Geothrix sp. 21YS21S-2: one gene and its partner. The protein of the gene in region 1 interacts with the protein of each later gene in a pairwise test. Links are inferred from orthologs where the notes say so. Each region holds a gene or a part of one and is shown on either strand. Other genes may lie near its edges. The genes, in order: RAH40_RS19375 and recA.

The links.
Region 2: the proteins of RAH40_RS19375 (region 1) and recA interact in binary tests that used the Bacillus subtilis proteins (3 or more experiments, as listed by UniProt). The link is inferred for Geothrix sp. 21YS21S-2 from one-to-one orthologs.

What each region holds. Positions count from the first base shown.
Region 1 is NZ_CP132910.1:4,388,352-4,402,550, reverse strand. The notes cover bases 7,251-10,215. They hold RAH40_RS19375 (DNA-processing protein DprA), read left to right. Parts: upstream 7,251-8,295; coding sequence 8,296-9,135; downstream 9,136-10,215. Other genes in these bases: topA (type I DNA topoisomerase), read left to right, coding at 9,167-10,215; rpmB (50S ribosomal protein L28), read right to left, coding at 7,964-8,155; tsaB (tRNA (adenosine(37)-N6)-threonylcarbamoyltransferase complex dimerization subunit type 1 TsaB), read right to left, coding at 7,251-7,897. Also shown: RAH40_RS19425 (PAS domain-containing sensor histidine kinase), read right to left, coding at 1-580; RAH40_RS19420 (DNA methyltransferase), read left to right, coding at 625-1,818; RAH40_RS19415 (hypothetical protein), read left to right, coding at 1,871-2,341; RAH40_RS19410 (PQQ-binding-like beta-propeller repeat protein), read right to left, coding at 2,474-3,844; RAH40_RS19405 (MarR family winged helix-turn-helix transcriptional regulator), read left to right, coding at 3,986-4,486; RAH40_RS19400 (chloride channel protein), read left to right, coding at 4,483-6,246; RAH40_RS19395 (N-acetyltransferase), read left to right, coding at 6,278-6,751; RAH40_RS19390 (GNAT family N-acetyltransferase), read right to left, coding at 6,786-7,205; more of tsaB, read right to left, coding at 7,202-7,250; more of topA, read left to right, coding at 10,216-11,605; RAH40_RS19365 (bacteriohemerythrin), read left to right, coding at 11,644-12,042; RAH40_RS19360 (hypothetical protein), read left to right, coding at 12,217-12,759; RAH40_RS19355 (hypothetical protein), read left to right, coding at 12,830-14,199. UniProt on the Bacillus subtilis protein: Protein that helps load RecA onto ssDNA during transformation. Binds cooperatively to circular ssDNA, is able to bridge different segments of DNA. Favors the loading of RecA onto SsbA- or SsbB-coated ssDNA and formation of RecA-DNA filaments.
Region 2 is NZ_CP132910.1:3,230,857-3,244,952, reverse strand. What follows is about bases 5,198-8,059. They hold recA (recombinase RecA), read left to right. Parts: upstream 5,198-6,034; coding sequence 6,035-7,084; downstream 7,085-8,059. Other genes in these bases: RAH40_RS14215 (trypsin-like peptidase domain-containing protein), read right to left, coding at 7,195-8,059; RAH40_RS14225 (ATP-binding protein), read right to left, coding at 5,198-5,845. In the rest of the region: RAH40_RS14240 (DUF4097 family beta strand repeat-containing protein), read right to left, coding at 1-644; RAH40_RS14235 (DASS family sodium-coupled anion symporter), read right to left, coding at 689-2,146; RAH40_RS14230 (hypothetical protein), read right to left, coding at 2,192-3,340; more of RAH40_RS14225, read right to left, coding at 3,344-5,197; more of RAH40_RS14215, read right to left, coding at 8,060-8,493; RAH40_RS14210 (hypothetical protein), read right to left, coding at 8,493-9,677; GTP 3',8-cyclase MoaA, read left to right, coding at 9,807-10,814; RAH40_RS14200 (MurR/RpiR family transcriptional regulator), read left to right, coding at 10,845-11,690; RAH40_RS14195 (hypothetical protein), read right to left, coding at 11,677-12,117; RAH40_RS14190 (bifunctional diguanylate cyclase/phosphodiesterase), read left to right, coding at 12,255-14,096. UniProt on the Bacillus subtilis protein: Multifunctional protein involved in homologous recombination, DNA repair and competence.

The DNA of each region.
Region 1 (14,199 bases):
CGAGGCCGTGGGCCAGGGCCACCGTCGCCACCCCCTGGGCGGGGACCCGGGCCAGGAGGTCGAAGCCGGTGCCCTCGCGCTCGCGCGCGGGGTCGCGCAGGGCCTCGGGCGCGATGCGGGCCGTGGCGGTGCGCAGCCGCAGGCGCACCTGCTCGCGGTAGGCCTCGTTCACGTGGTGGCCGTCCTGGATGACCTCCATGGTGTCGGGCATGAACCAGCGGTCCACGTTCTTGCGGATGAAGGTGCGGCCGATGGCGAAGAGCATGAGGCTGGGGGCGATGCCCACGGCGAGGAAGGCCAGCACCAGCCGCGTGCGGATGCGGGCCCCCAGGATGCCGCTGCGGCGCTCGAAGTACAGCTTGGCGATGCTGCGGATGACGATGAACAGGAGGGTCCCGATGGCCAGGACGTTGGCCATGCCCACGGCCAGCAGGGACCAGCGGCTGGGGGCGTCCAGGCCCATCTCCACCTGCTTGGACAGGAGGCGGTAGGCCATAAAGATGACCCAGATGAGCACCGAGAGCCCCGACGCGACGTAGAGGCGGGTCAGTTCGGGGTGGCGCTTGGGCTTCTTCACCATGCAAACAGGCTAACCTGGATGCTGGCATCAGGGGGCGAAGGAGCATGGCGGAGACGGGGCGGAATTTCCTGGACAGGTTCCCGGACGGGGCACGGAGCGTGGTGGACTGCCTGGGATCCACCTGCCCGGTGCTCACCCGCGAGTTCTGGACCTCCCGCCAGCGCCAGGCCCACGCCCTCCACGAGGTGTCCTACCGGGCCTGCTACAAGCCCCAGCTGCCCCGGCTCTTCATCGAAGGGCTCACGGAGCCGGGGGACCGGGTCTACGACCCCTTCAGCGGGCGCGGCACCACGGCCCTGGAGGCCGCGCTCCTGGGGCGGCGGGTGGCCGCCAACGACATCAATCCCCTCTCCCGGATCCTCCTGGAGCCGCGCCTGGCCCCGCCGGAGCCCGGGGACGTGGAGGCCCGGCTGGCGGAGATCCCGCTGGACTGCCAGGAGCCGCCGGACCTCGGGATGTTCTTCCACCCCGACACCGAGCGGGAGGTGCGCAGCCTCCGGGCCTGGTTCCTGGAGCGGGAGGCGAAGGGCACCTTCGACGCCCTGGACGGCTGGATCCGCATGGTGGCCACCAACCGCCTCACGGGGCACAGCCCGGGGTTCTTCTCGGTGTACACGCTCCCCCCCAACCAGGCCGTGGGCGCCGCCCAGCAGGTGGAGATCAACCGCAAGCGCGGGCAGGTGCCCACCTACCGGGACACCCGGGCCCTGGTGCTGCGCAAGACCCGGCAGCTGGTGGCCGGCCTCACCGTGGAGGAGCAACGGCGCCTGCGGGCCAGCGATCCCCGCCTCCTCACGGGCCCCGCGGCGGCGCCGGGGCTGGAGCCCGGCTCGGTGCGGCTCACCGTCACGTCGCCGCCCTTCCTGGACGTGGTGCAGTACCAGGCCGACAACTGGCTCCGGTGCTGGTTCTGCGGGCTGGACGCAGCGGAGGTGGGACGGGGCATCACCATGGCCCGCACGGTCGAGGCGTGGGCCCGGGCCATGGGCGAGGTCTTCCGGGAGCTGCACCGGGTCACCGCGCCCGGGGGCCACGTGGCCTTCGAAGTGGGGGAGGTGCGCAAGGGCACCGTGCGCCTGGAGGAGGTGGTGCTGCCCCTGGGCGTGGCCGCGGGGTTCCGGGTGGAGGGCGTGCTCATCAACCAGCAGGCCTTCACCAAGACCGCCAACATCTGGGGCGTCTCGAACAATACCCACGGCACCAACAGCAACCGCATCGCGCTGTTCCGGAAAAGCTGAGGCCCCGAACGGCCCTTGTGCTAGCTTGGTTGGTTAATTCAAGGGGGGGCCGATGCGCCGGTTGCTTGCTTGTTTTTTCGTGCTGTCCCTCACCGGGGCCCCTCCCAAGCCGGAAGCGTGCGTCCAGTGTCACGAACAGATCGACCTGGCGCGGTTCCATTCGCGCTCCCACGGAGGTGTGAGCTGTGTCCAGTGCCATATCGCCATCAAGGCCCTCCCCCATGACGAGAAGCTCCCTCCGGTCCGGTGCGAGCGCTGCCACGGCCACCAGGGCCAGGAGGTCGCCATGAGCGTCCACAGTGCGGCCAGGATGAAGGACAAGACCCACGCCCCCACCTGTTCCACCTGCCACGGCAAGGCCCATGACATCGTCCCCCGGAGCAACCCGGAATCCCGGGTGGCGCGCCGGAACATGGAAGCCACCTGCGGCACGTGCCATCCCGCGGGTTTCCTGGCCAAGCTGAGCACACGGCTGCCCCACAGGGCCTCGCGCATGGCCATCAATCCCGAGGATCTCAAATAGGGCCGCCCTTGCGCAGGGCCGGAGATCGATATCTGGGGCGTCTCGAACAATACCTGCGGCACCAACAGCTACCGCTTTGCGCTTTTCCGGCAGGCCGGGCGGCGAACCCGGCCTGCCCGTTCCGGAGCCATCCTACCGGGACATGACCTTGAGGCTGTACTTCGCGTCGGCGCCCTTCACCAGCACCAGGCAGTGGGTGGGGTTGAGCTGCAGGGTCTCCAGCTCGCCCTTGAAGCGCAGCTCGCCGGCGGGAGCGCCCTTGTCCAGGTCCAGGGCCTGCAGGACGGTCTCGCCCCTGGCCTTGTCCCAGGAGCCCACCACGGCCTGGCCCTCGAGGACGCCGGGGTCCATGAAGCGGCCCCAGGGGCCCTTGAAGAAGCCCATGCCGAAGTCGCCCGCGGCCTTGAAGCTGCCGGCGACCTTGCCCGTGGCGGCGTCCACCACGAAGACCTGGTTGTCCTTGTTGATGTGCACGGCCCTGCCCGCCAGGAGCACGGGGTTGGCCGAGCTCTTCTCCTTGAGCTCCCAGGCCTTCTCGCCCGTGGCAAGCTTGACGCAGGACAGCCGGCTCCCGCCCATCATGCCCCACTCCAGGGCCACCAGCAGCCCGTTCTCCTCCCGCACGACGCTGGGGCCGCCGATGTCGAACTTCCAGCGCACGGCGCCGTTCCCCGCGTCAAGGGCGTAGAGGGTGCCGCCGAAGCTGGAGCCCTTGCTGCCGTAGTGGCCGGACGACACCAGCACCGAGCCGTCCACGACCTTGAAGCTCCACTGGTTGTCGTTGCGGGTGGAGGCCTTCCAGAGCTGTTCGCCGGTGGCCAGGTCCACCTTGTAGCAGGCCGCCTTGCCCCCGAAGTAGACCTTGTCCCCGGCCACCACCGGCAGGTTTTCCACCCCGTCCTCGGCCGCGACCGTCCACAGCGTCTTGCCCGTGGCCAGGTCCAGGGCGTACAGGGATCCGGTGGTGCCCTTGAACAGGGAGCCGCCGAAGGTGCCCACCAGGACGCGGTCCCCGGCGAGGACGGGGCCCTTGAAGGCGCTCTGGAGGATCGACAGGTTGCCCTTGTGGAATTCGGCGCCGCCTTCCTTGCCCAGCTGCGCCTCCCAGCGCTGCGCGCCGGTGGCCGGGTCCAGGCACAGGATCCGGAAGTCCTGGGTGACCAGGAACAGGGCCCCGGGGACTTCGCGCAGGAAGGCGCCCTTTTGGGTCACGGACCAGGCCTTCCGGGCGGTGTCCAGGTCCATGCGGATGATGTCGTCGCCGTCCCGAAGGTACAGGGCCGAGGCGCCGAGGAGGAAGGACGGGTTCCAGTCCAGGCCCTCCAGGGACCAGCGGGAGGCCAGGGGCGCCGCCGCGGAACGGGGCGCGTCCGGGAGGCGCACGCTTCCCATGACCAGCTTCCAGGAGGTTTCCGCGCCGGGCGCTGGGGCGGGGGGACGGGTGTCCGCACCCGGAGCGAGGAGAAGGGAGGCCGCGAGAAGCGCAGGCAGGGGGAGAGCCATGGGGAATCCTTCGTAATGTGGGGGTTTGGGTGATCTTATCAAACCAGGATCAGTTAAGTCCAAACATATGTGTTCCATCCTGGGCGGTGTGCCCGGTGGGGAGGCTTGCGGGGGTGCCCGTAACGGCCTATCGTTGAATCCATGGGATCCCCAGCAATTCCTCCCCTCCAGCCGGACGCCCGCCGGGTCTTCGATTCCCTGCGTTGGATCTTCCGGGAACTGCGCATGGCCCACGACCCGAAGGGCAGGACGAGCGGGCTGAGCCCGGCCCAGGTCTTCGTGCTGCACGTTCTCAAGGACCAGGGATCCCTGGGCATCGGCGCCCTGGCCCAGGCCACGGCCACCGATCCCAGTTCGGTGTCGGTGGTGGTGCGCAAGCTGCACCAGAAGGGGCTGGTGGGCAAGGCCCCGGGCACCGGGGACCGCCGGCGCAGGGAGGTGGAGCTCACGGCTGCCGGCGCCAAGGCCGCCCTGGCCACCCCGAGCCCGGTGCAGCAGGGCCTCCTGGAGCGCATGGGGCGGCTGGAGGCCGTGGACCTGCGGGCCCTGGCGGACCTCCTGGAGAAGGTGGCGCCGCCGGCGGAGGACGGCCATCCGGCGCCCATGTTCTTCCAGGACGGGGCCTCCGGAGGGCGCCGGTGACCGACGGGATTCCCGTCGCGCCCGGCATGGAGGACGCGCGGGTTCCCCGGGTCACGGCCGTCATCGACGCGCGGGTGGCCCTGATGAGCGCGGCCGCGGCGGTCCTGGGGCTGGCCGCGGGCATCCTCGCCGAGGGGCTGGTGCGGCTCATCGGACTGGTGACGAACCTGGCCTTCTACCACCGGGTCTCCATGGACTTCGTCTCGCCGGCGGGGAACCGCCTGGGCTGGGCCCTCCTGCCGGTGCCCGTGGCCGGGGGGCTCCTCGTGGGACTCCTGGCGCGCTACGGCTCCAAGGCCATCCGGGGCCACGGCATCCCCGAGGCCATGGAGCAGGTCCTGGTGAACGGCAGCCGCATCCCGGCGCGCCTGACCTTCTTGAAGCCGCTGTCGGCGGCCATCGCCATCGGGACGGGGGGCCCCTTCGGGGCGGAGGGGCCCATCATCGCCACGGGCGGGGCGCTGGGGTCCCTGGTGGGCCAGCGCCTCCCCATGACGGCCCTGGAGCGCAAGACCCTGCTGGCCGCGGGGGCGGCGGCGGGCATGGCGGCGACCTTCGGGGCCCCGGTGGCGGCGGTGCTGCTGGCGGTGGAGCTGCTGCTGTTCGAGCTTCGGCCCCGGTCGGTGATCCCGGTGGCGCTGGCGGCGGTGGCGGCCACGGGGGTGCGCTTCGCCCTCCACGGCATCCGGCCCATCTTCCCCATGGCCCCCCTGGCCCCGCCCAGCGGGCTGCAGCTCTGCGTCTACATCGCCGTGGGCGCCCTGGCTGGGCTGGCCTCGGTGGGGGCGACCCGGGCGCTGCACTGGATCGAGGACGGCTTCGAGAGGCTGCCGGTGCACTGGATGTGGTGGCCGGCCCTGGGGGGCCTGGCGGTGGGGATCGTCGGCGTGCTGGCGCCCCGGACGCTGGGGGTGGGCTACGACAACATCGAGGCGATCCTGGGGGGGACGCTGGCCACGAAGGCGCTCCTGCTGCTGTGCCTGGCGAAGTTCGTCTCCTGGGCCGTGGCCCTGGGCAGCGGGACCTCGGGCGGCACCCTGGCGCCCCTGTTCACCATCGGCGGGGCCCTGGGGGCCCTGCTGGGGGTCCTGGCGGCGGCGGTCCTGCCCGGGGCCGGCGTGGACCCCCGCATGTGCGCGCTGGTGGGCATGGCGGCCATCTTCGCGGGAGCGGCGCGGTGCCTGCTCACGTCGGCCGTGTTCGCCTTCGAGATCACGCAGCAGCCCATGGGCCTGATGCCGCTCCTGGGCGGGTGCGCGGCGGCCTACCTGATCTCGGCCCTGGTGATGCGCCACGGCATCATGACGGGGAAGCTGGCGCGGCGGGGCGTCAGGGTCCCCGCCGACTACCACGCGGACCACCTGGACCAGCTGCTGGTGAGGGACCACGCCACCCGGGAGGTGGCGGCCTTCGGCGCCGACGAGACGGTGGGCGCGGCCCGGCGGTGGCTCGGGCAGGGCGGCCCCGGCGCCTCCCACCAGGGCTTCCCGCTCCTGGACGCCGAGGGCCGTCCCGTGGGCCTGGTCATGGGGCGCGACCTCCTGGACCCGGCCCTGGACCCCGGCCTGGCCCTGGGCGGACTGATCACGCGTCCCGTGGCCGTGGCGCTGGAGGGGAGCTCCCTCCGGGAGGCCGCGGACCACATGGTGCGGGAGGGGGTGGGGCGCCTGCCGGTGGTGGGCTCCGACGGCCGCCTCGCGGGCATCCTCACCCGCAGCGACCTCCTGGACGCCCACGCCCTGAGGCTCGGCGACGGATGACCTTCCGCCGGGGGCCGGGCATACTCGTCCCATGCGAAAAGCCGTCGCCTCCGACATCCCCGAGATCGTGCGGATCACCAACCTCGCCTACGCCGTGGAGGCCTTCTGCATCCGGGGCGAGCGCACAAGCCCGGAGGAGGTGGCGGACCTCCTGGAGGCGGGAATGTTCCTGGTGGAGCCTGGCGGTTCCGGCTTGAAGGGATCCGTCTTCCTGCGGAGGGAGGGATCCCGCTGGTATCTGGGCCTGCTGTCCGTGGCCCCGGACTGCCAGGGGCGTGGCCTGGGGCGCAGGCTGGTGGACGCCGCCGAAGAGGCCTGCCGGGCCGAGGAGGGGAAGTTCATGGATCTCACGGTGGTGAGCGAGCGGAAGGAGCTTTTCGCGTTCTACGAAGGACTGGGGTTCCATGCCAACGATGTGCTGCCGTTCCGGGAGCCGGGCAAGCTCATTCTGCCTTGCCATCTGGTCAGGTACACCAAAGCGCTGGTCCCGGCCGCGGAGCTGTGACCGGACCCTCCGGAAAATCCCGCCGGGGTGGATGTCACCCCGGACCCGGCAGCTCCCTCATGTACAGCGCCGCGTCTTCACCGTCCCGGTAGTAGGCCTTCCGCGACCCCCGCGCCACCCAGCCCTCCCGCTCGTAGAGGGCTCGGGCCGCGGCATTGGACACGCGGACTTCCAGGTGCAGGGTGATGATCCCCATCCTCGCCAACTCGGCCTCGCAGTGGCGCAGGAGGGCCCCGCCCTCGCCTCCGCGGCGCCGGGCGGGGTCCACCGCGATGCGCAGGAGTTCGGCCTCCTGGGCGGCCTCCACGACCCGCCACCGCGCGAAGGCCAGCCGCGGGGCGGACCACAGGTGCTCGGTGTCGTCCAGGGGGCCCCAGGGCTCCCCGAAGGCGAGCCGGTCCAGGTCCTCGATCCAGTCGGGCGCCTGGGAACCGGGGCCCAGGTGGGTGATCACCGGGCGTGGCCCCGGCGCAGGGCCTCGGAGAGGTGGGCGGAGGCCTGGGGGAAGTTCACCTCCGCGTCGGTCTCGCGCAGGTAGAAGGGCACCAGGGGCGACTCCGCGGGGGTCCGGGGAAGGTCGCGGCACAGGGCGGAGAGGCCCGCAAGGGTGGCGGCCTCCTCGTCCTGGAGGGCCAGGGGGGGGTGGGGAAGGTGGGCCCGGACCCGTTCCAGGAAGCCGGAAGGGGTCCACCAGGGTGCGCCCTGGACGAGCCCGGCGAGGCCGGCGAGGGGCACCTTCTGGGCGGGGGTCACGGCGTCGGTGTCCCAGAGCTGGGCGAAGGCCTCCTGGCGCTGGCCGTCCAGGAGGATCCACGCGGCGCCCCGGACGCCGCCTTCCCGCAGGGCGCGGCCCCGCAGCTCGAAGGCGGAAAAGCCCCAGGTGGGCAGCCCCGTGAGGGCCAGGCCCTCGGCGGTGGCCACGCCGATGCGCAGCGACGTGAAGCCGCCCGGGCCCACGCAGGCCACGACCCCGGAGAGGTCCGCAGGGGCCGCCCCGGCCTCCCCGAGAAGCTCCTGCAGGGTGGGCAGCAGCGTGCCGCTGTGGCTGCGGCCGATGCCCACGTCCAGGCCCCGGGTCCAGGTCCGGTCCCCCCGCACGAGGGCGAGGTGGAGGCGTTCGGTGGTGGTGTCGATTCCCAGGATCAAGGCCGGACTCCCCTGGAAACGAAAAGACCCCCGTCACGGGGGGCCGATTCGCAGGATGGCGGAAAGCTAGACGTTCTTGATGACGCGGCCGGCCTGGATGCAGGAGGTGCACACGCGCAGCCGCTTGGGGGCGCCGGCCACCAGGGCGCGAACGTTCTGGATGTTGGGGTTCCAGCGCCGCTTCGTGATGTTGTGGGCATGGGAAACATTGTTCCCGAACTGGGGCTTCTTACCGCAAATTTCGCACTGACGGGACATGGGAACCTCGTGAACACAGAACGGCCAAGACCAGAGAACATCCAGTCTAGCAAAAGGGACCCCGAAGGCAAGCTCAAATATCCGGACCTTGCGCGCCCGCGGCTCCGCACCCAACGTGGGACCACCTTCGGGAGGACGCCGTGGACGCAGCCGCCTGGGCCCTCGCCTTCACCCTCCTGCCCTGGCCGGAGAGCCGCAAGGCCGCGGCCTGGGCGCGGGCGCAGGCCGGAGAGGAACGCCCGGAGGAACGGGACGAGGCCGGGGCCCTGGCGGCGTCCATCCCCGTGCTGCGTGCGGAGGCGGCCGCCCGGGAGGCGCGCCTGGTGCTGCCGGGGGACCCGGAGGCGGACCGGCTCGAGGCCCCCCTGCCCTATCCGCTGGCCCTGTGGGTGCGGGGCACCCTGCCGCCGCCCGGGCCGGCCGTGGCCCTGGTGGGCAGCCGCCAGGGCAGCTGGGCCGGGCGGGAACGCACCCGCCGCTGGGCCCGGGAGCTGACCACGGCGGGGGTGGCCGTGATCTCCGGCCTGGCCCGGGGCATCGACGGCGCCGCCCACCAGGGGGCCCTGGAGGCGGGGCCCACCTGGGGGATCATGGGCTCCGGGCTGGACCATCCCTATCCGCCGGAACACCAGAGGCTCATGGACCGCATCGCCGCCACCGGGGGCGGCATCGTCACGCCCTTCCCCCCCCAGGCCCGGCCGCTGAAGTGGCACTTCCCCCGGCGGAACGTTCTCTTGGCCGCCTGGACCCTGGGGGTGGTTGTGATGGAAGCCCGGTACGCCTCCGGATCCCTGGTCACCGCCAAGCTGGCCCTGGACCACGGAAAGGAGCTGTGGGCCTGCCCGGGGAGCCCCGAGGATCCCCTCCACGAGGGGCCCAACCGGCTCATCCGGGAAGGGGCCGCCCGGGCCTGCCTGGGCTCCGCGGATCTAATAGAAGATTTATCATTTTTGTCGCAGGGCTTGACAAATCACCCATGAAGGGTTCCAAATCGGCAACTTGGAGATTGCCTTGACCAAGCTCGTGATCGTGGAAAGCCCTTCCAAAGCGAAAACCATCACCAAATACCTCGGAAAGGGGTACACGGTGAAGGCCAGCGTCGGCCATATCCGGGACCTGCCCAAGAAGCTGGGGGTCGATATCGAGAACGGCTTCCAGGAGGAATACGAGATCCCCGCCAGCAAGGCCAAGGTGGTGGCCGAACTCAAGGCCGCCGCCAAGGGCGCCACCGAACTGTACCTCGCGACCGACCCTGACCGCGAGGGGGAGGCCATCTCCTGGCACCTCCTGGAATCCATCAAGCCCCCCAAGGGCATGCCGGTGCACCGGGTGCTCTTCAACGAGATCACGCCTTCGGGAATCCAGAAGGCCATGGCGGCCCCCACCGTCATCAATAAGAAGCTTGTCGACGCCCAGCGGGCCCGGCGCGTGCTGGACCGGCTCGTGGGCTACAAGGTCTCCCAGGTGCTCTGGGACAAGGTGCGCCGGGGCCTCAGCGCCGGCCGCGTGCAGAGCGTGGCGGTGCGTCTCATCGTGGACCGCGAGCGGGAGATCGAGGCCTTCAACCCGGTCGAGTACTGGGTCCTCAAGGGCCGTTTCGCCGCCAAGACTCCGCCCGCCTTCTGGATGAAGCTGACCCGCCTGTCGGGTTCACCCGTCCAGATGGGCAACAAGGAGACCAGGACCCGCATCTCCAACGAGAAGCAGGCCCACGCCCTGCGGGACATGATCGTCGCCGCCGCCTGGAAGGTGACGTCCCTGGAGACCAAGGAGAAGAAGCGCAACCCCGCGGCCCCCTTCAACACGGCCAAGCTGCAGCAGGAAGCCGCCCAGAAGCTCCGCATGAGCGTCACCCGCACCATGCAGAACGCCCAGCGCCTCTACGAGGGCGTGGACTTCGGCGAGGGCCCGGTGGGCCTGATCACCTACATGAGGACCGACTCCCCGCGCCTGGCCCCCGAGGCCGTCACGGCCATCCGGGAGCTCGTCGCGGACCGCTACGGCAAGGACTACGTGCCGGCCAAGGCCCGGATCTACAAGGGGAAGGCCGCCGCCCAGGACGCCCACGAGGCCATCCGCCCCACCGACATCACCCGCACCCCCGAAAGCATGAAGAACCGCCTGGAGCCCGACCAGTTCAGGCTCTACGCCCTCATCTGGCGCCGCACCGTGGCCAGCCAGATGGAATCGGCGGTCTTCGACGAGACGGTGGTGGAAGCCGAGACGAAGCTCCCCAGCGGGGAGGCCGCGGCCTTCGAGGCCAAGGGCGAGATCGAGCGCTTCCCTGGTTGGCTGGTGGTCTACCGGGCCGCCCAGGAGGAGCAGAAGGCCGAGGAGATCAACGAAGCGACCGTCGCCGAGGAAGGCGAGGAGGAGGCCGTGGGCCTGCCGGTCCTGAAGGTGGGCATGCCGCTCAAGCTCGAGCACCTGGACACCGACCAGCAGTTCACCAAGCCCCCGGCGCGGTTCTCGGAAGCCACCCTGGTCAAGGAGCTGGAAGAGGACGGCATCGGCCGGCCCTCCACCTACGCCAGCATCATCGCCACCATCCAGGACCGCGACTACGTCAAGAAGCACGAGGGCCGCTTCAAGCCCACGGAACTGGGCTGCGTGGTGACCGACCTCCTGGTGCAGGGCTTCCGGGAGCTCATGGAGCCCACCTACACCTCCGGGCTGGAAGGCCAGCTGGACCGGGTCGAGGAAGGGGACCTGACCTTCCTGAAGGCAATGAAGGATTTCTACGGCCCCTTCGAGAAGCTGCTGGCGCGGGCCGGCAAGGACATGCTGAACCTCAAGGCGGGCATCCCCGCCGGGGTGGAATGCAAGAAGTGCAAGGCGCCGATGCTCAAGCGCATCGGCAAGAACGGCCTCTTCCTGGGCTGCTCCCGCTACCCCGAGTGCGACCACACCGAGGAGCTGGAGAAGATGGAGGAGCCCGAGGACGCGCCGGAATGCCCGCTGTGCGGCTCGACCCCCATGAACCTGCGCAAGGGCCAGTTCGGCCCCTTCTGGGCCTGCACGAACTACCCCGCCTGCAAGGGCATCCGCAAGGCCGACCCCAAGGGGATCCCGGTCCCCCCCGACCAGCCCCTGGACGAGAAGTGCCCCACCTGCGGCAAGAACTTCGTCAAGCGCCACGGCCGCTACGGCGAGTTCGTCTGCTGCGTGGACTACCCCACCTGCAAGACCGTCAAGAAGGAGATCCTGGGCGTCCCCTGCCCCAAGTGCGGCGGGGACCTGAGCCCCCGGAAGACCCGCTTCGGCAAGATCTTCTACGGGTGCACCCGGTATCCCAAGTGCGACTTCACGGCCTGGGACAAGCCCGTGCCGCGGGCCTGCCCGTCGTGCAAGAACCCCTACATGACCGAGAAGACCCGGAAGCCCCGGGGCAAGGACCCCATCACCGTCATGCTCTGCCCGGCCTGCGCCTATGAGGAGCCCCTCGGCTAGAAATCAGGTAAGCTGGTGGACGTCTCGAGGGAAGCCGCATGGAATTCGTGGAATGGACTGAAAAATACACCGTCGGCAATCCCCTCGTCGACGCGTACCACCATATCTTCTTCCAGATGGTGACGGAGTTCCGCAAGGCCATGGCCGAGGAGCAGCCGCCCCCCATGGACGACCGCATCGAGTTCCTGGTGGACTACACGCTGATGCACTTCGACTCCGAGGAGCGCTGGATGGCCAAGGTGGGCTACCCGGACCTGGAGGCCCACAAGGAGGTCCACCAGAACTTCCGGGAGCGCATGAAGGAGCTGCAGCGCCGCTACAAGCACGAGCCCGGCTCGGTGACGGCCGAGGAGGTGCTCTACCTCGTCCAGGACTGGTTCGGCCACCACATCCTGGGAACGGACATGGAGTTCAAGGGTTACGGCAACCCGGGTTGAATTCCGCAAAGCCCCCCTTGCCGCCTGCCCCCCGAGGACGGATATTGTGACTCGTTCTCACCGCGTCCCCAAGGACGCGGTGAGCCGTTCAAGGGAGGGTAACCGGGCGCAGTCCGCGCCGGGCCGCGGGGCTGCGCCCATTCTCATGCCCGGCATCAGCAATGGGAGCTTCCGATGTTCAGACGAGCAGGGATCCTCGTGGCCTTCGGCTTGGCCACCACCGCCTCCGCGGGCGGCTTCGGGCCGCTGATGGAAACGGCCCGGGGCACCTGGCCTGAAAAGACGCGCATCTCGGTCGTGGCGAACTACCGGCGCAGCGCGGCCGAGATCCAGTCCCTGGCGGAGGCCGCCGGCGAAGGCTGCACCATCGTGGTGCTGGACGTCCGCGACGGGCGGGCCGACTACGGGCGGGTGCTCTACCAGGAGACCCGGAAGATCATGCCGGACTACCTGGTCCTCCTTCGGGACGACCCCTGCTACCCCGAGGGCGTCCTGGACTCCACGGTGCTCGTGAGGCAGATGGTCAAGGCGGGCATCCCCTGCCTGGGCACGACCCCCGCGGCCATCCGCCAGGGGGCCACCTTCGCCGTGGGCCCCGAGACGGGGAACCAGGTCCTGGTGAACCCCGAGGCCAGGGGCACCATCAACGTCACGCTGCCCGGCGGGAAGGTCTCCTCCCTGGGCAGGGCGCGGATCGTGCTGATGGCCATGAAGTAAGTGCCCTTGGGCACATCCGGCGCGAGGGATCCCCAGTAGAATTCCAGGTGCATTCCACTTGGGGTCCCCCATGAAGATCATCGGCATCGCCGCCATCCTCGCCGCGTCCTGCGGCCTGCCCTCCCTCCGCGCCGCGGCTCCCGCCGTGGCCCAGGCCTCCCTGGAGGCCGAGCTCACGGCCCGCTACGGGCCCTCGCAGGCCGGGCGCGTCAAGCGCGGCCTCGCCCAGGCCGCGCGCCTCTGGCGGGCCGAGGACGGGGACCCGGCGGCCTTCGCCGACTTCGCCCGCGCGCAGTTCGCCGGGGACGCCAAGGCCCTGGACGCGCTCTTCGGGCGCCTGGAGATGGTCGTCGAGAGCCTGGAAGGCCACATGCTGGAGATCGGGCGCGACTTCAAGTGGCACGCCGAGCTGGACCTGGGGCCCATGCTGCCGGTGGACGACATCCTGGCGGGCTACGACCCCGGGGCCCACTTCCAGGCCGACGCCTTCGCCAACAAGCTGGCCTTCGTCGCGCTCCTCAACTTCCCCATGACCACCCTGGACGAGCGGCTCAGGGAAGGCGCCTCCTGGAGCAACCGCCAGTGGGCCGAGGCCAGGCTCGTGGACCGGTTCTCCGCGCGGATCCCTTCGGAGGTGAACCTGGCCGTGGCCGAGGCCTCCGGGGCCGCCGAGCGCTACATCGCGGGCTACAACATCTGGATGCACCACGTGGTGGACGCCAAGGGCCAGCGGGCCTTCCCCGCCGGCAAGCGCCTCCTCTCCCACTGGAACCTGCGCGACGAGATCAAGAGCCAGTACGCCCAGGGTGCCGAGGGCCTCCAGCGCCAGCGGCAGATCCAGAAGGTCATGGAGCGCATCGTCACCCAGACCATCCCCGCCGTGGTGGTGGACAACCCCAACGTCGACTGGGACCCCTTCGCCAACACCGTCAAGCCCGCGGCCGTGAAGGACTCCGACCGCCCCGCCCCGGCCCTGAAGGTCACCAGCGACCCCGAGCCCGACACCCGCTACGCGGTCCTCCTCCAGACCTTCCAGGCCGCGCGCAAGGCCGACCCCTACTGCCCGGCCGCGCCCACCCACATCGCCCGCAGCTACGAGGAGGGCCGCCAGCTCCCCGAGGCCCGCGCCATCGCGATGCTCAAGGAGGTGTGCACCTCGCCCATGGTAGCCAGGGTGGCCCGCCTCATCGAGCAGCGCCTGGGCCGCAAGCTGGAGCCCTTCGACGTCTGGTACAACGGTTTCCGTCCGAGCATGGACGAGGCCAAGCTGGACGCCATCACCCGCAAGCGCTTCCCCACCGCCGAGGCCTACAAGAAGGAGATGCCCGCCCTCCTCCGGGGCCTGGGCTTCACGCCCGAAAAGGCCGACTACCTCGCCGGCAACATCGAGGTGGATCCCGCCCGGGGCTCCGGGCACGCCATGGGCGCCGCGCGCCGCGC
Region 2 (14,096 bases), 1.2 Mb from region 1 along the record:
CGGGACACGTGCACGTCCTTGGCGCCCTCGCTCCTGATCCGCAGGTCGCCGTTGACGGTGGTGGCCTTGAGGCGGCCCGTGAGGCCCTGGGCGGAAAGCCTGATGCCGCCGTTGACGGTCTTGGCGCTGACCGGGCCGGAAAGGCCCCGGCCCCGGATGCCGCCGTTGACGGTCTCCGCCTTGAGGGAGCCCTTGAGGCCCTCGAGGCTGATCTCGCCGTTCACGGTCCGGCACTCGGCCGCGCCGGTGACGTCCTTGAGTTCCACCAGGCCGTTGACCGTCTCCAGGGAGGCGAGGGCGGAACGGGGCACCTTGAGGTCCATGTCGCAGACCGGGCCGTTGCGGGACTCCTTCGGGTGCTCGCCCCGGATCTCCAGGCCGCCGCCCTTGGGCTCAAGGACGACCTTGACCTGCTCCTTCCCGCTGGCCGGGGTGAACGCGCCGGTGAATTCCACCTCGGCGCGGTCCCAGACGGCGACCCGGATGTGGCCGTTGACGTTGCGGACCTTCAGGGGCGCGCCCGGGGCCAGGGGGACGGTGCGCGTCTCCGTGGCCTTGACGCCGGGGGCGGGCTGGACGATCACGGTCTGGGCCGCCAGCGGGGCGATGAGGATGAAGGCTGCGACAGGGGCAAGGCGAAGCATGGTTCCCTCCGTTCGGTGAGGATACGGAGGGAACCGGGCCGGGTTTAACCCACGGGGCGGATGACCGTCAGCCAGGGGATGCCCAGGCCGAGGGTGACCGCGATGAAGAGCAGGCCGAAGAACAGTCCCAGGCCCCAGAAGGCCTTGGTGGAGATGTAGCCGCTGGCGTAGTACACGGGGCCGGGGCCCGTGGCGTAGGGGGTGATCACGCCCATGATGCCCAGGGAGAAGCAGAGCAGGAGCGCGAAGGCCTTGGCGTGCATGCCGGGGATGGCCAGGCCGGAGGCCAGGACCACGGGCAGCACCGCGGCGGTGTGGGCCGTGAGGCTGGCGAAGAGGTAGTGCACGAAGAAGAAGAAGGCCACCAGGGCGCCCATCACCAGGATCGGGGAGAAGCCCGCCAGGTGCGCGGCGACGGCCTTGGCCACCCAGGTGACGAAGCCCACCTTGTTCAGGCCGTCGGCCATGGTCACGAGGGTCGCGAACCACACCAGGACGTTCCAGGCGGCCTTGTTGGCCAGGATGTCGTCCCAGGAAACGATCGCCAGCACGATCATGGCCGAGATGACGAAGAACACGACCGCGGTGGCGTCGATGAAATTGGAGCCCAGCAGCGGCAGGCGGATGTCCTTGTTGGAGCCGACGATCCACAGGAAGACCGCGAGGACCACCAGGAAGGCCATGGCGCCCTCGGAGAACTTGAACGCGCCCATCTTCTTGAGCTCACCGGCGGCCCACGCCGGGGTCTCCTCGGACACCTTCACTTCGGGGGGGTAGATGAAATAGGTGAGCACGGGAACCAGGATCAGGAGCAGGACGCCCATGGGGAGGAAGCCCATGAACCAGTTCATCCAGGTGACGTCGATCTTGCCCACGGAACGCAGAATGGAAAGGGCGGCCACGTTGGGCGCCAGGGACGTGAGGAACAGGGAACTGGTCACGCAGGTGGAGGCGAAAGCGGTCCACATGATGTAGGAGCCGATCTTGCGGGCCGTGGGGCCGGGCTCGGAGCCGTACAGGGCGGGGATGTTGCTGATGACGGGGAAGATGGTTCCGCCGCTGCGGGCGGTGTTGGAGGGGGTTCCGGGTGCGAGCGCCAGGTCCGCCAGCATGATGGCGTAGCCCAGGCCCAGGGTCCGGCGCCCGAGGAGCTTGACCAGGAGGAGCGCGATGCGTCGTCCCAGGCCGCTCTTGGCATACCCGATGGAGAAGATGAAGGCGCCGAAGATGAGCCAGACCGTCTTGTCGGAGAAGCCCGCCAGGGCCCACGCCACCGAGCCCGCGGGGGTCGGCGAGACGTAGCACATGATGGCGGCGAAGGAGACGCCGATGAACCCGACGGCCGCGGGCGGCAGGGGCTCGAGGATCAGGCCCAGGATCGTCGCGGCGAAGACGGCGAAGAAGTGCCACGCGGCCGGAGTCAGGCCCGCCGGTACGGGCAGAAGTCGCAGCACGAGCCAGAGAATGATCGGGCCGAGGGCCTTCACAAATTTCGAGTTCATATGTCCTCCTGGTGATGGGACCAGGATACTCCCTGCCAAGTTGTCCTAGGCGAACAACTTGAGCGTTTCGTCCAGCTTGCGGAGAACGGACAGGATCCTGAAGGGCTCGACCGGCAGGAAATCCACGGCGCCCGCGGCCAGTGCTCGGTTCCGCTTGAGATCCTCGTCCTCGTCGGTCCCGGCGAGGATGATGGGGAGGGTGCATTTTTCCTGTTCGACCACCTGCCTGGAAAGTTCCAGGGGACTGGCAAGCCGGAGATGGTTGTGGATGAGAATCAGCTTCACCCGGCCCCAGTCGGCCTCGTCCCCGCCGAAGGGCTTGAGGAAGGGGCGCACCGGCCCCGTGATGTAGTCGAGGCTGATCACGCCGAACTTGCGGCCCAGGGCCTCGGCCATGTGCCGGGCGAACTCCTCCCGCTCGGTGAGGATGAGGATCGTGGGCTGGCGGTCCACCCATAGCCGCGCCTGGGGGAGGTTGCTGCCCTTGGCCGGGGCCCGGCCCGACTCGAAGCTCTCCCGGTCCCGCTGGGCCTGGATCCGCTGCTGGGTGTCCAGCCAGGTGCGGTACTGGCCCAGGAGGGTCTTGTCCACGCGCTCGGTGAACTTCATGCCCACGAAGTTCGCCCCGAAGTAGGCGACCCGGGCGGAGGCGGTGAGCAGGAGGCCGTCCTCCAGGGCCAGGTCCAGGGTGGACTCCTCGCCCATCCTCAGGACGTCCTCGATCTTCTGGGAGGAGTCCTTAAGCGCGAGTTCGAAGCCGTCGTTGCCGAAGCCGCGGATCTCGCCGTCGAGGACCGCGTTCTTGCTGTTGCTGAAGGTGACCAGGGGGGCCACGTCCGGGGCGAAGTGGGCCAGCCGGTTGTCGTCGGCCCGGCGCAGGGTCCGGGGCAGGGTGAAGGCGGCGCAGGGGACGCCCTCGAGCTCGGATGGGCCGACGAACGCGAGCACGGTCTCGTACCGGAACCCGCGGTCGTCGAAGGTCATGGAGACGCTCTCCTCGGGCGCCAGGGCCCATTCCTCGAGTTCCTTGGGGCCCAGCCGGATGCCGATGCGGCCGGGTTCCTGGAAAAGGATCTGGAACAGTCCCCGCTTGTCGCGGCAGCCCAGGGAGACCTTCATGCTGGCCACGCAGAGGCGCTGCAGCATCATGCGGATGGCGTAGGCGTTGTCGATGGTGCGGTCGGAATTGGTCATGGGTCAGGCCGGAGGAAGCCATCGGTGGAGCGCGCTCTTGAGGTCCACGATGGTGATGGGCTTGGGGATGTAGTCGTCCATGCCGGCTTCCAGGCACCGTTCGCGGTCCCCCTGCATGGCGTTCGCGGTCATGGCGAGGATGGGGGTGCGCCGCTCCCCCCCCTCCCTTGCCCGGATGGCTCGGGTGGCCTGGAAGCCGTCCATCTCCGGCATCTGGCAGTCCATGAAGACCAGGTCGTACTCCCGGGCCAGGACCATCTCCACGGCCTCCAGCCCATTGTTGGCCAGGTCCGCCGAATAGCCCAACTTGCGGAGGATGGCCATGGCCACCTTCTGGTTCACGGCGTTGTCCTCGGTCACCAGGAGGCGGGCCTGGGATTGGATCCCCTCCCGGGGCGCGGCCTCGGCGACCGCCGGCAGGGGCACGGCGTCCTTGCTGCGCTCCAGGAGGGCCTTGAGGTGGGACTTGCGCATGGGCAGGGGCAGGAATTCGGTGATGGGCAGCGAGGTGGGCTTGCGGGCCTCGTCCTGCTCGTAGAGCGAATGGGCCATGATGAGCCGGAGCCCGCCCAGGCCCGGGGCCGCATGCACCGCCTGCAGGAACTCCATCATGCCGGCCTGGATCCCGCCCTGGGACCCGAAGACCAGGAGCGTCTTGTCGTCCAGGGCCGCGCAGCGCTCCCGCAGGACGGCCAGGCCGTCAAGGCTGGGCTCCACCACGGTGGCCTCGTAGCCCCACGCCTTCAGCTGGGCGTCCAGGACGCCTGCCGTGGCGGGAGGGAGCCCGGCCAGGAAGAACCGGAAGGGGGCGTCGGGCAGGCCCGTCTCCTGGGGGGCGTCCTGGGGCTGGAACCGCGCGGTGAACCAGAATACGCTTCCCTCGCCCGGGACGCTGTCGACGCCGATGGCGCCCTCCATGAGCTCGGCGATGCGCTTGCAGATGGCCAGCCCCAGCCCGGTGCCGCCGTACTTGCGCGTGGTGCTGGAATCTCCCTGGTAGAAGGACTGGAAAAGCTTGCCCGCGACCTCGGGCGACATGCCGATGCCGGTGTCCCGGACCTCGAACCGCAGGAGCACGGAGGACGCGGTGCGCTCGGCGACGAGGACGTGGATGGTGACCGAGCCGTCCGCGGTGAACTTGAGCGCGTTGTCGGTGAGGTTGGAGAGCACCTGCCGGAGCCGCGTGGGGTCGCCCAGGAGCTTGGTGGGCGCCGCCCCCTGGATCCACGTGGCCAGCTCGACGCCCTTGCCGTGGGCCTTGAAGCCCAGGATGGCAAGGAGGTCGTCCAGCAGGCCCTGGAGATCGAAGCCGATGCGCTCGAGCTCCATCTTCCCGGCCTCGATCTTGGAGAAGTCGAGGATGTCGTTGATCAGGCGCAGGAGGGTCGCGGCACTGGTGCGGATGGTGGTCGCGTAGTCCATCTGCTCGACGGAGAGCGCGGTGTTGAGGATGAGTTCCGTCATCCCGATGATGCCGTTCATCGGCGTCCGGATCTCGTGGCTCATGTTGGCCAGGAATTCCGACTTGAGCCCGGCCAGCTGCACCGCCTCGTCACGGGCCTGGCTCAGCTCCCAGTTCTTCATCTCCATGTCCAGCGCGGCCTGGGCCAGCTGGGCCTCGGAGCGCTTGCGGCCCGTGATGTCGTGGAAGAGCCAGAAGTGGCCGAAGAGATCCTCTCCCGCGTCGATGGGCACGAAGTCCATGGAAAGCACCCGGCCGTCCGCGAGGGGGACCTCGAGGCCGCTGGTCACCTTGCGTTCGGCCAGGAGGGAGGACTGCAGCTCCAGGAAGTCCTCAGGGTAGAGGAAGGCCCCCAGGGCCAGATCCATGAGTTCGGTGGCCTCGCTGCCGGCAAGGAGGTGCGGCGGGACCGGGATGTCGAACATCCGGCAGAAGGGCTCGTTGATGAGCGCGATGCCCCGGTGCTCGGTCTCCACGAGGATGGCTCCCTGCATGTTCTCGATGAGGGCGCGCAGGCGGGACGTGAGCGTGTTGAGGGCGGCCTGGGCCAGCTTGCGCTCCGTGATGTCGTTCATGGTGCCGGAGACGCCGATGACGACGCCTTCGGCGTCGGTGGTGATGCGGGTGTACATCTCCACCCAGAAGTAGGCGCCCTCCCGCTTGCGGAACTGGAACTCGCCCCGCACCGTGTCCTCGCCGGTCTCCAGGGCGTAGGTGAGCATGTTCAGGTACCGGCCCTTGTCCAGGGGGTGCATGTTGCCCAGGAACGGCTGCCCGAGGCTCTCGTCCACGGAGAAGCCCGTGATGGCGCGCCAGGCCGGGTTGAGGAAGGACCAGTTGCCGTCCCGGTCGATCTGGAAGAGCACCTCCCGGAGGTGGTCCACAAGGGACCGGTACCGCGCCAGTTCGGCGGCGGCGGGACCCGCCGTGAGCCCCACGTTCACCGATTCCAGGAACGCCGTCCACGCCGGGCCCTCCGGGAGCGGGGCGCCCGAGGCTACCAGATTCGCCATGTGCTGGGCGAGCAGGGGGTGCATTTCCATGGCGGGGATCGATTCCGGCGGGTGGAAGGGAATCCATCCATACTATCGGTTGGGCCGCTGAAAACCAGGACGGGCGTGCCGGCCCGGAAAAAAATTCTTGTTTTTTTCGCTTTTCGCCCCCATTCTTGGGTAGCCGGTCCCGGACCGTCCCCCTTCGTGAATCCCCCCCTTCCGTTCCCCGGAGCTTCCATGGCCACTGCCAATGATCAGGACGACCGCCTCAAGGTCTTGAACCGCACCCTCGCGGACATCGAGCGGGCCTTCGGCAAGGGCTCGATCATGAAGCTCGGCGAGCAGCTCAACATCGACGGGATCGACGTGATCTCCACCGGGTCCATCTCCCTGGATTCCGCGCTGGGCGTGGGCGGCGTGCCCAAGGGGCGCGTGGTGGAGGTGTACGGCCCTGAAGCCAGCGGCAAGACGACCCTGGCCCTGCACATGGTGGCGCAGGCCCAGAAGAAGGGCGGCCTGGCCGCCTACATCGACGCCGAGCACGCCCTGGACCCGGACTACGCCCGCAAGCTCGGCGTGGACATCGACAACCTGTTCATCAGCCAGCCCGACAGCGGCGAGCAGGCCCTGGAGATCTGCGATCAGCTGGTGCGCAGCGGCGCCCTGGACATCATCGTCATCGACTCGGTGGCGGCCCTGGTGCCCAAGGCCGAGATCGACGGGGAGATGGGCGAGATGCAGGTGGGCCTCCAGGCCCGGCTCATGAGCCAGGCCCTGCGGAAGATGACCGCCTCCATCAGCCGCACCAACACCTGCGTCGTCTTCATCAACCAGATCCGCATGAAGATCGGTGTGATGTTCGGCAACCCCGAGACCACCAGCGGCGGCAACGCCCTGAAGTTCTACGCCTCGGTCCGGCTGGACGTGCGCAGCATCCAGAGCATCAAGGGCAACACCGGGGATCCCCTGGTGGCGGCCAAGGACGAGGATTCCTCGGTGGTGGGCAAGAAGACCAAGGTCAAGGTCGTGAAGAACAAGGTCGCCCCGCCCCTGAAGATCGCGACGTTCGACATCATGTATGGCGAAGGCATCAGCCGCATGTCCGAACTGGTGGAACTGGGGACCCAGCTGGAGATCATCCAGAAGAGCGGCTCCTGGTACAGCTACAAGGACTCGCGCCTGGGCCAGGGCGCCGACAACGTCAAGAAGCTGCTCGCGGACAACCCCGAGCTGGCCGATGAAATCGAGGCTCTGATCCGGGCGAAGATCGGATTGAGGCCCAGCTAGCAGCCAGCCGGGATTCCGGCGGGCGGGTTCCTATCCGGTGCGGGGGGCATCGGGTGGGGAACCTCCGCCTGTCGGAATCTGGTTGGCTGCCTTTGGGGGAGGCGGCACCTTCAGGGATTCAGGTCCTGCTCCATTTCCGGCGCCAGGTCCCTGATGCGGGCCAGGGCCCTCTCGGCCTCCTCAGGCTGCCTCGCGCGGATGGCGACCCTGTAGAGCTCGCCCCACCACTCCGCGCGGAACGGCTCGTAACGGAGGGCCAGACGGTAGTGGGCCATGGCCGCGGGCAGCCGGCCCAGGCTCAGCTCGCAGTAGCCCAGCCGCGCCCAGGCGATGGCCTGGTCACCCACCAGCTGGAGGCCGTGCTCGAGCGCCTGCGCGGCCTCTTCATAGGCGCGGGTGTTGACCAGGCTGGACCCCAGGTTGAGCCAGGCGAGGCCGTAGCCGGGGTCGGCCTCCACGGCCCTGCGGAAGGCGGCATGGGCTTCCGGAAAGCGGTTGAGGGTGTCCAGTTCGGCGCCGAGGTTGTTCCAGGCCCTGGCGTGGCCGGGGGCCAGGGTCACGGCGCGGCGGTAGGCGGCCAGGGCGGACTCGCGCAGGGCCGCGTCCTCCGGTTCCCGGCGCAGGCTCTGGTCCAGGGCCGTGCCCCGGCCGAACCACGCATCGGGGCTGTCCGGGGATTCCCGCACCCACCACCGGGTGAGGTTGCTCCAGTTGGCCTCATTGCCCGGGTCCTGCTGCATCAAGTCCCCGAAATCCACCAGCAGCCGGTCCACCACCACCAGGGGGCAGGCCAGGCCCGGCGCCCCGGAGCGGTCCTGGATGAGGGCGAGCACCCAGTCCACGGGCACCGCGAAGTCGACGCCTGCGTCCCGGAACAGGGAGAAGGTGGTGATCCCGGCGAGCCGGCCATCCTCCGTGAACAATCCGCCCCCACTGGAACCGGGTCGGTTGTGGGTGTCGGTCTGGATGAGGCGGTCACCGCGGAAGGTCCAGAGGGCGGTGATCCGGCCCGGTTCCGTGCGAACGCCCAGGCCGCCAGGATAGCCCAACGCCTGGACGGAAAGGCCGGTGCGCAGGGCGCCCGGGGCGATGGGAACCGCTGGGGGGAGCGGCAGGCCCGGAAGGCTGAGGAGGACGAGGTCCCGGTCGGCTGCGAGGCACAAAGCCTCCGCCTGCCAGGAATGCTCGCCTTTCAGGACCCGGATCCGGTAGGCGTTCTTCACGACGTGGGCGTTGGTGGCCACGAAGCCCTGGTCGAGGACGACCCCGCTGCCCTGCTGGAACTGGCCGGGGGCCGTCTCGGCCTGGACGAGGACGACGCTCTTGGCCGCCTGGTCCAGGGCCGGACTTCCCGTCTGGGCGCCCAGGCGGATGGCCAGGACGAGGAATGCCAGCGCCGTGCGGAGCATCAGTCGTCGTTCTGGACGCCCAGACTGAGGCCCCGGAGGTGGGCGGGCACGGGACTGGACGCCTGGGCCGAAAGGGCGCCGGGGTTGGCCTGGCTCGCCAGGGCGGCCGTGCTCTGCCGGGGGGCGGGGGCCGGATTGGCGCCCTTGATGAGGGAGGCCATCTGCTCCCCGGTGGCGAAACACTCCAGGCGCTCGAGCTCAAGGGCCGTGGGGAAGCCTTCGTACCGCAGGCGGCGCGGTCCCCAGATGTCCACGGCGGTGCCATGGAGGGAACTGATGCGCGGCAGGGTCTGCCGGAAGTAGATGCCAAGGGGCTTTCCGTTGGCTGCGATGAAGGCGATGAGATCGGTCTCGGGCAGCAGGGCGGGGGCGCCCTCCTGCCAGGTGGCCAGGCTCACGGAGCGGCCCTGCTGGGTGCGCAGGAGGCCCATGGGCGCGGGCACGCCCAGGCTGGCCGGTAGGTGGGGCTCCTGGGCGCGGTAGGCCTCCGCGAGGTCGCCCTGGCGGAGCTCCCGCTGGGGCTGGGCGATGGGGTGGGGGTCCTGCAGGTTGGCGGGGAGGAGGTGGTGCTCGACCTGCTGGTAGATGGTGCCGGCGATGCGGCGGCCGGGACCTGCCAGGCCGGCCGCGATGCCTTCCAGCAGCTTGGGCAGGATCACCTGGGGGGCCAGGAGGAGGCAGTCCTCGTTGGGCACGGCCACGAACGTGTTCTGCCCCGTGAAGAGGCCCGCCCACAGCTCGGGCAGGAGGATACGGGCGGCTGCCTGGCCGTCGTCGAACTCACCCTTGTAGATGCCGGAGGGGAGGCGCTTGAACGGCTTGCCCTTGGATTTCTCGCGAAGCTGGTCCATGGCGCGCTCGGTCACATCCTCGGCGCTCATGCCCCAAATGACGAGCCAGGGGGCGGGCATGACCTGACCGCACACCCGGATGCGCAAGGCCAGACCTTCGATGTGCGGTCGGTAGTAGAAGCCATCCCGTTCCGCCATCCAGAGGGGCACGATCTCCGGTTGAAGGTCGTACTGGGCGTCCAGCCAATCCGGCGGAAGCGGCCACCCGCCGGCGAGGTTGGCCGCCAGGGCGTCTGCCCAGTGGCTGCGTTCCTCGCCTTTCAGGTGCAGGAACTCGCCCTTGAAGGGCTCAAGGCCGGGCGTATCCGCAGGAATGCCACGTGAGGCAAGCACTTCGTCGAGAGAGGGAAGGGGCGTGCGATCAGGGGAGGAGAAGAACCGTGAAAAAAATGCCATGTGTTTCCCGGGGTTGAAGTTCCATTTTGACCAAGTTGGCATGCCGCTTTGCCGTAATCTGGATCCATGAAGGCCTTGGACTCCCTGGACCGGCCGATGAGGGCCCTGCGTATATCGGTGACAGACCGGTGCAACTTCCGGTGCCCGTATTGCATGCCAAGGGACAAGTTCGGCTCGGACTTCCAGTTCCTGGAACGGAGGGAAATCCTCACCTTTGAGGAAATTATACGCCTGGCGCGGCTCTTTGTCTCTGCGGGGGTCGAGAAGGTCCGGCTCACGGGGGGGGAGCCCCTGCTCCGGCAGGACCTGCCGCTCCTGGTCGAAGGGCTGACCGCGATCGAGGGTCTCCGGGAAGTCACTCTTACGACAAATGGTTCATTGCTTTCGGCCCAGTCCGAGCCGCTGCGCAAGGCGGGCCTCCACCGCATCACGATGAGCCTGGATACGCTGGATGCGGACAAGTTCCACAGGCTGTCCGACGCGACCGTGCCTCTGGGGCAGGTGCTGGAGGGTCTCCGCAGCGCACGCGACGCGGGCTTCGGGAACATCAAGCTCAACTGCGTGCTCAAGCGGGGCGTGAACGAGGAGGACATCCTGCCCCTGGCGGACTTCGCGCGGGAGCAGGGGCACAATTTGAGGTTTATCGAATTTATGGATGTCGGAACCGGGAACGGCTGGCAAATGGACAGCGTAGTCCCCTCCGCCGAGGTCGCCGCCCTCATCGGCGCGCGCTGGCCCATGGAGCGGGTGCACGCCCTGGACGCCGGTTGCGTGGCCCGGCACTACCGGTATCTGGACGGGAAGGGCTGGCTGGGCCTCGTCTCCTCCGTGACGGAGCCGTTCTGCGCGGGCTGCGACCGGGCCCGGCTCTCTGCCGAGGGGTCGCTCTACACCTGCCTCTTCGCGTCCAAGGGCCTGGATCTGAAGACGGCCCTGCGGGCCGGCGCGGACGACTCGCAGCTGCTGGGCCTGATCCTGGAGCGGTGGCGGGTGCGGGACGACCGCTATTCCGAGCTGAGGACCCAGGGCACCGTTCCGCGGACCCGGGTGGAAATGTTCCATATCGGCGGGTGAAAAATTTTTTCCGCCTGATAGTCTAGGTGCATGATCACCCCCAAGAACTCCCTGGTAGCGAGGATCCACGGTGCGAGGGGGCTGTCTTCGAGCCAACGCCGGATCGCGGACTGCGTGCTGGGGCGCATGGGCGAGGCGGCCTTCTGGGGTGTGGAGGAGATGGCCGAACGCAGCCAGTCGAGCGTGGCCACGGTGGTTCGCTTCGCCCAGAAGCTGGGCTACTCCGGCTTCATGGAACTGCGCCAGGCCCTGGTCGCCCAAGCCAAGAAGCGCTCCTATGGGGGGGAGCGGCTCCTCCAGGCGCCGGAGGAGGCCGCGGCCACCCTCCTGGAGGTGGCGCGGCGGGACGTGCAGAATATCGAGCAGATGGTCCACGGCGTGAACGAGCAGCTGCTGCAGGACGTGGTGCGCAGCCTGCGGGAGGCCCGCCACCGGGTCGTGATCGGCCGCGGCGTGTCCCAGCTCATGGCCAGCCAGCTGGCCTACCTCCTCACCCAGGCGGGCCTGCCCACCGTGGAGGGCAGCCCGGCCGACTTCGCGGCCCAGGCCTCCAACCTGGGACCCGAGGACCTCCTGGTGGCCTTCAGTTTCCACCCCTACTCCACCGAGACCCTGGACGCGGCCGGCTATGCCCGCAAGCGGGGCCTGCGGATCCTGGCCTTCACCGACAAGCTGGGGTCACCGGTCACCCGGCTGGCGGACAACACCATCCCGGTCGCGGGGGAGAACCTGCTCTATTCGCACAGCATGGCTGCCTTCTCGGTGCTCGCCCACGGCATCGCCACGGCCCTGGCGGCCAGCGACCGGGACCAGGCCATCAAGCGCGTGCGCGAGGCGGACCGGGTGGCCCGCCCCCAGTTCGTCAAAGACGAGTGAGCGCCTCCTGCAGGCAGGCCTCCCACACCTCGTCCGAAGCCTCTTCCAGGTAGAACTCCACGGCATTGCCTGCCGGGCGGGCCTCCGCGTGGGCCGACCAGTCGTCGAACAGGGCATCCAGGCCGCTGCGGTCGAGGGCCTTGTCGCGGTCCCGGTGGGACTTCCGGATCCGGTCCGGGTCCGGGCCCTTCAGGGAAAGCCCGTGGCGGGGCGAGGCGTGGAAGGTGAAGACGGAGGACCAGGTGGCGCCGATGAGCTGGTTGAAGTGGAGGAAGGCGCCGTGATTGGAATTGGTGGTGGTCAGGCTCCGCCGGGGCCCGGTCCACAGCGCCGTCCAGCGCAGGAGGATGGCTTCGGCGCGCTTGCGTTCGGAGGGGTGCTTGAGGGCACCCTGGGCCTTGCTGAAAAAGAAATTGATGTCTTCCAAGATCTACGCTCCCCTGCGGCACCGATGCTGTCGTAAATTATGCTGGAAAGAATCCACCCTGGAAGGGGAATCGACCCGAGGCGGGCATTCCCCACCCATTTCTGCCGGAGGGCGTAGGACCTTGAGGGAATTTGGGCATGCTCGCTCCTGAGCCGCTGCTGGGCATTCGGCCCTGGGGGATCGCGTCCGCCGGGCTCCTAGCGGGGGCGGCGCTCTGCGCGGCGGGCTGGGCCATGCTCCTCCGGGCGCGCCGCCACGAGCGGGAAAACGCCCGCCAGGCACGGGTCGCCGAGGAGGAGCTCGAGGCCTACGTGGACCTGCTGCCCATCGGCGTGCTCACCATCGACACCCGGGGCGTCCTGGTGCTCTGCAACCTCACGGCGCCGAACCTGCTGGGGATCAGCAGGGAGGCTCTCCAGGCCGTGGCCTGGCGCAACCCGGAGTTCGCCATCATCGACGCGAGCGGGGACGGCCTGGAAGCGGAGGAACTCCCCTGGAACAAGGCCCTGGCCGACGGGCGCCGGGTGCCGGGCGAGGTGGTGGGCATCGAGCGGGCGGATACCGGCGACTGGGCCTGGCTCTCCGTGACGGCCCAGCCGCGCTGCAACGCCGACGGGGTCCTGGTGGAGGTGATCTGCACCCTGGAGGACGTGACCCAGCAGAAGACCACCGAGGTCGAACTGACCCTGCAGCACCTGCGGGACAGCCTCACCAGCCTGCCCAACCGGGCCCTGTTCATGGAGCGGCTGTCCCGGGCCATCATCCGCTCGGACCGCAGGAAGTTCTTCTCGGCGGTTCTCTTCCTGGACCTGGACCGCTTCAAGGTGGTCAACGACAGCCTGAGCCACGAGGCCGGCGACAAGCTCCTCATCCAGGTGGCCAGCCGGCTCCGCGGCTGCCTCAGGCCCGAAGACACCGTGGCCCGCCTGGGCGGCGACGAGTTCGTGGTGTTGTTCGAGGACATCACCAGCATCAACGACGGCCTCACGGTGGCCGACCGCATCAGCCACGGCCTGAACGCCCCGTTCAACATCTTCGGCCAGGAGGTGTTCACCACCTGCAGCATGGGCATCGCCATCAGCTCCAGCTCCGAGACGCTCCCCGCCGAGCTGCTCCGGGACGCTGAAGTGGCCATGTACCGCGCCAAGGCCAAGGGCGAGGGCTCCATCGAGATCTTCGACCCCAGCATGAACGCGAAGGCCCTGGCCCGCTTCCAGATGGAGGGCGAGCTGCGGCGCGCCCTGGAACGCGGCGAGTTCATCCTCCACTACCAGCCGGTGGTGGGGCTGGGCACCGGCCGGATCGAGGGCTTCGAGGCCCTGGTGCGGTGGATCCATCCGGAACGGGGCCTGGTCCCGCCGCTGGAATTCATATCGCTGGCCGAGGAGACCGGGCTCATCGTCCCCCTGGGCAAATGGGTGCTGGAGGAGGCCTGCCGCCAGGCCGGGGCGTGGAGCCGGGCCTTCCCGGCGGATCCGCCCCGCCTCATGAACGTCAATATCTCCGCCCGCCAGTTCCAGCACAAGGACCTCATCCCGACGGTGCTGGAGGCCCTCCGGGCCGCGGACATGGCGCCCGGAACCCTCAAGCTGGAAATCACCGAAAGCATCATGATGCGGGATCCCCTGGCGTCCCTGGAGGCGATGAAGACCTTCAAGAGCCTGGACATCCACCTGGTCATCGACGATTTCGGCACGGGGTACTCGTCCCTCAGCTATCTGAAACGGTTTCCGGTGGACACCCTGAAGGTGGACAAGTCCTTCGTGGACGGGCTGGGCAAGGACCCCGAAAGCACGGCGATCGTGGCCGCCATCATCTCCCTGGCCCGGTCCCTGGGCATGCGGGTGACGGCGGAAGGCATCGAGACGGTTGAGCAAATGATGCATTTGCAGCAATTGTCATGCGACCAGGGCCAGGGCTACCACTTCTCGAGGCCCCTGGCCCAGGACAAGGCAGAGGAACTGCTGGCGCGGGACCCC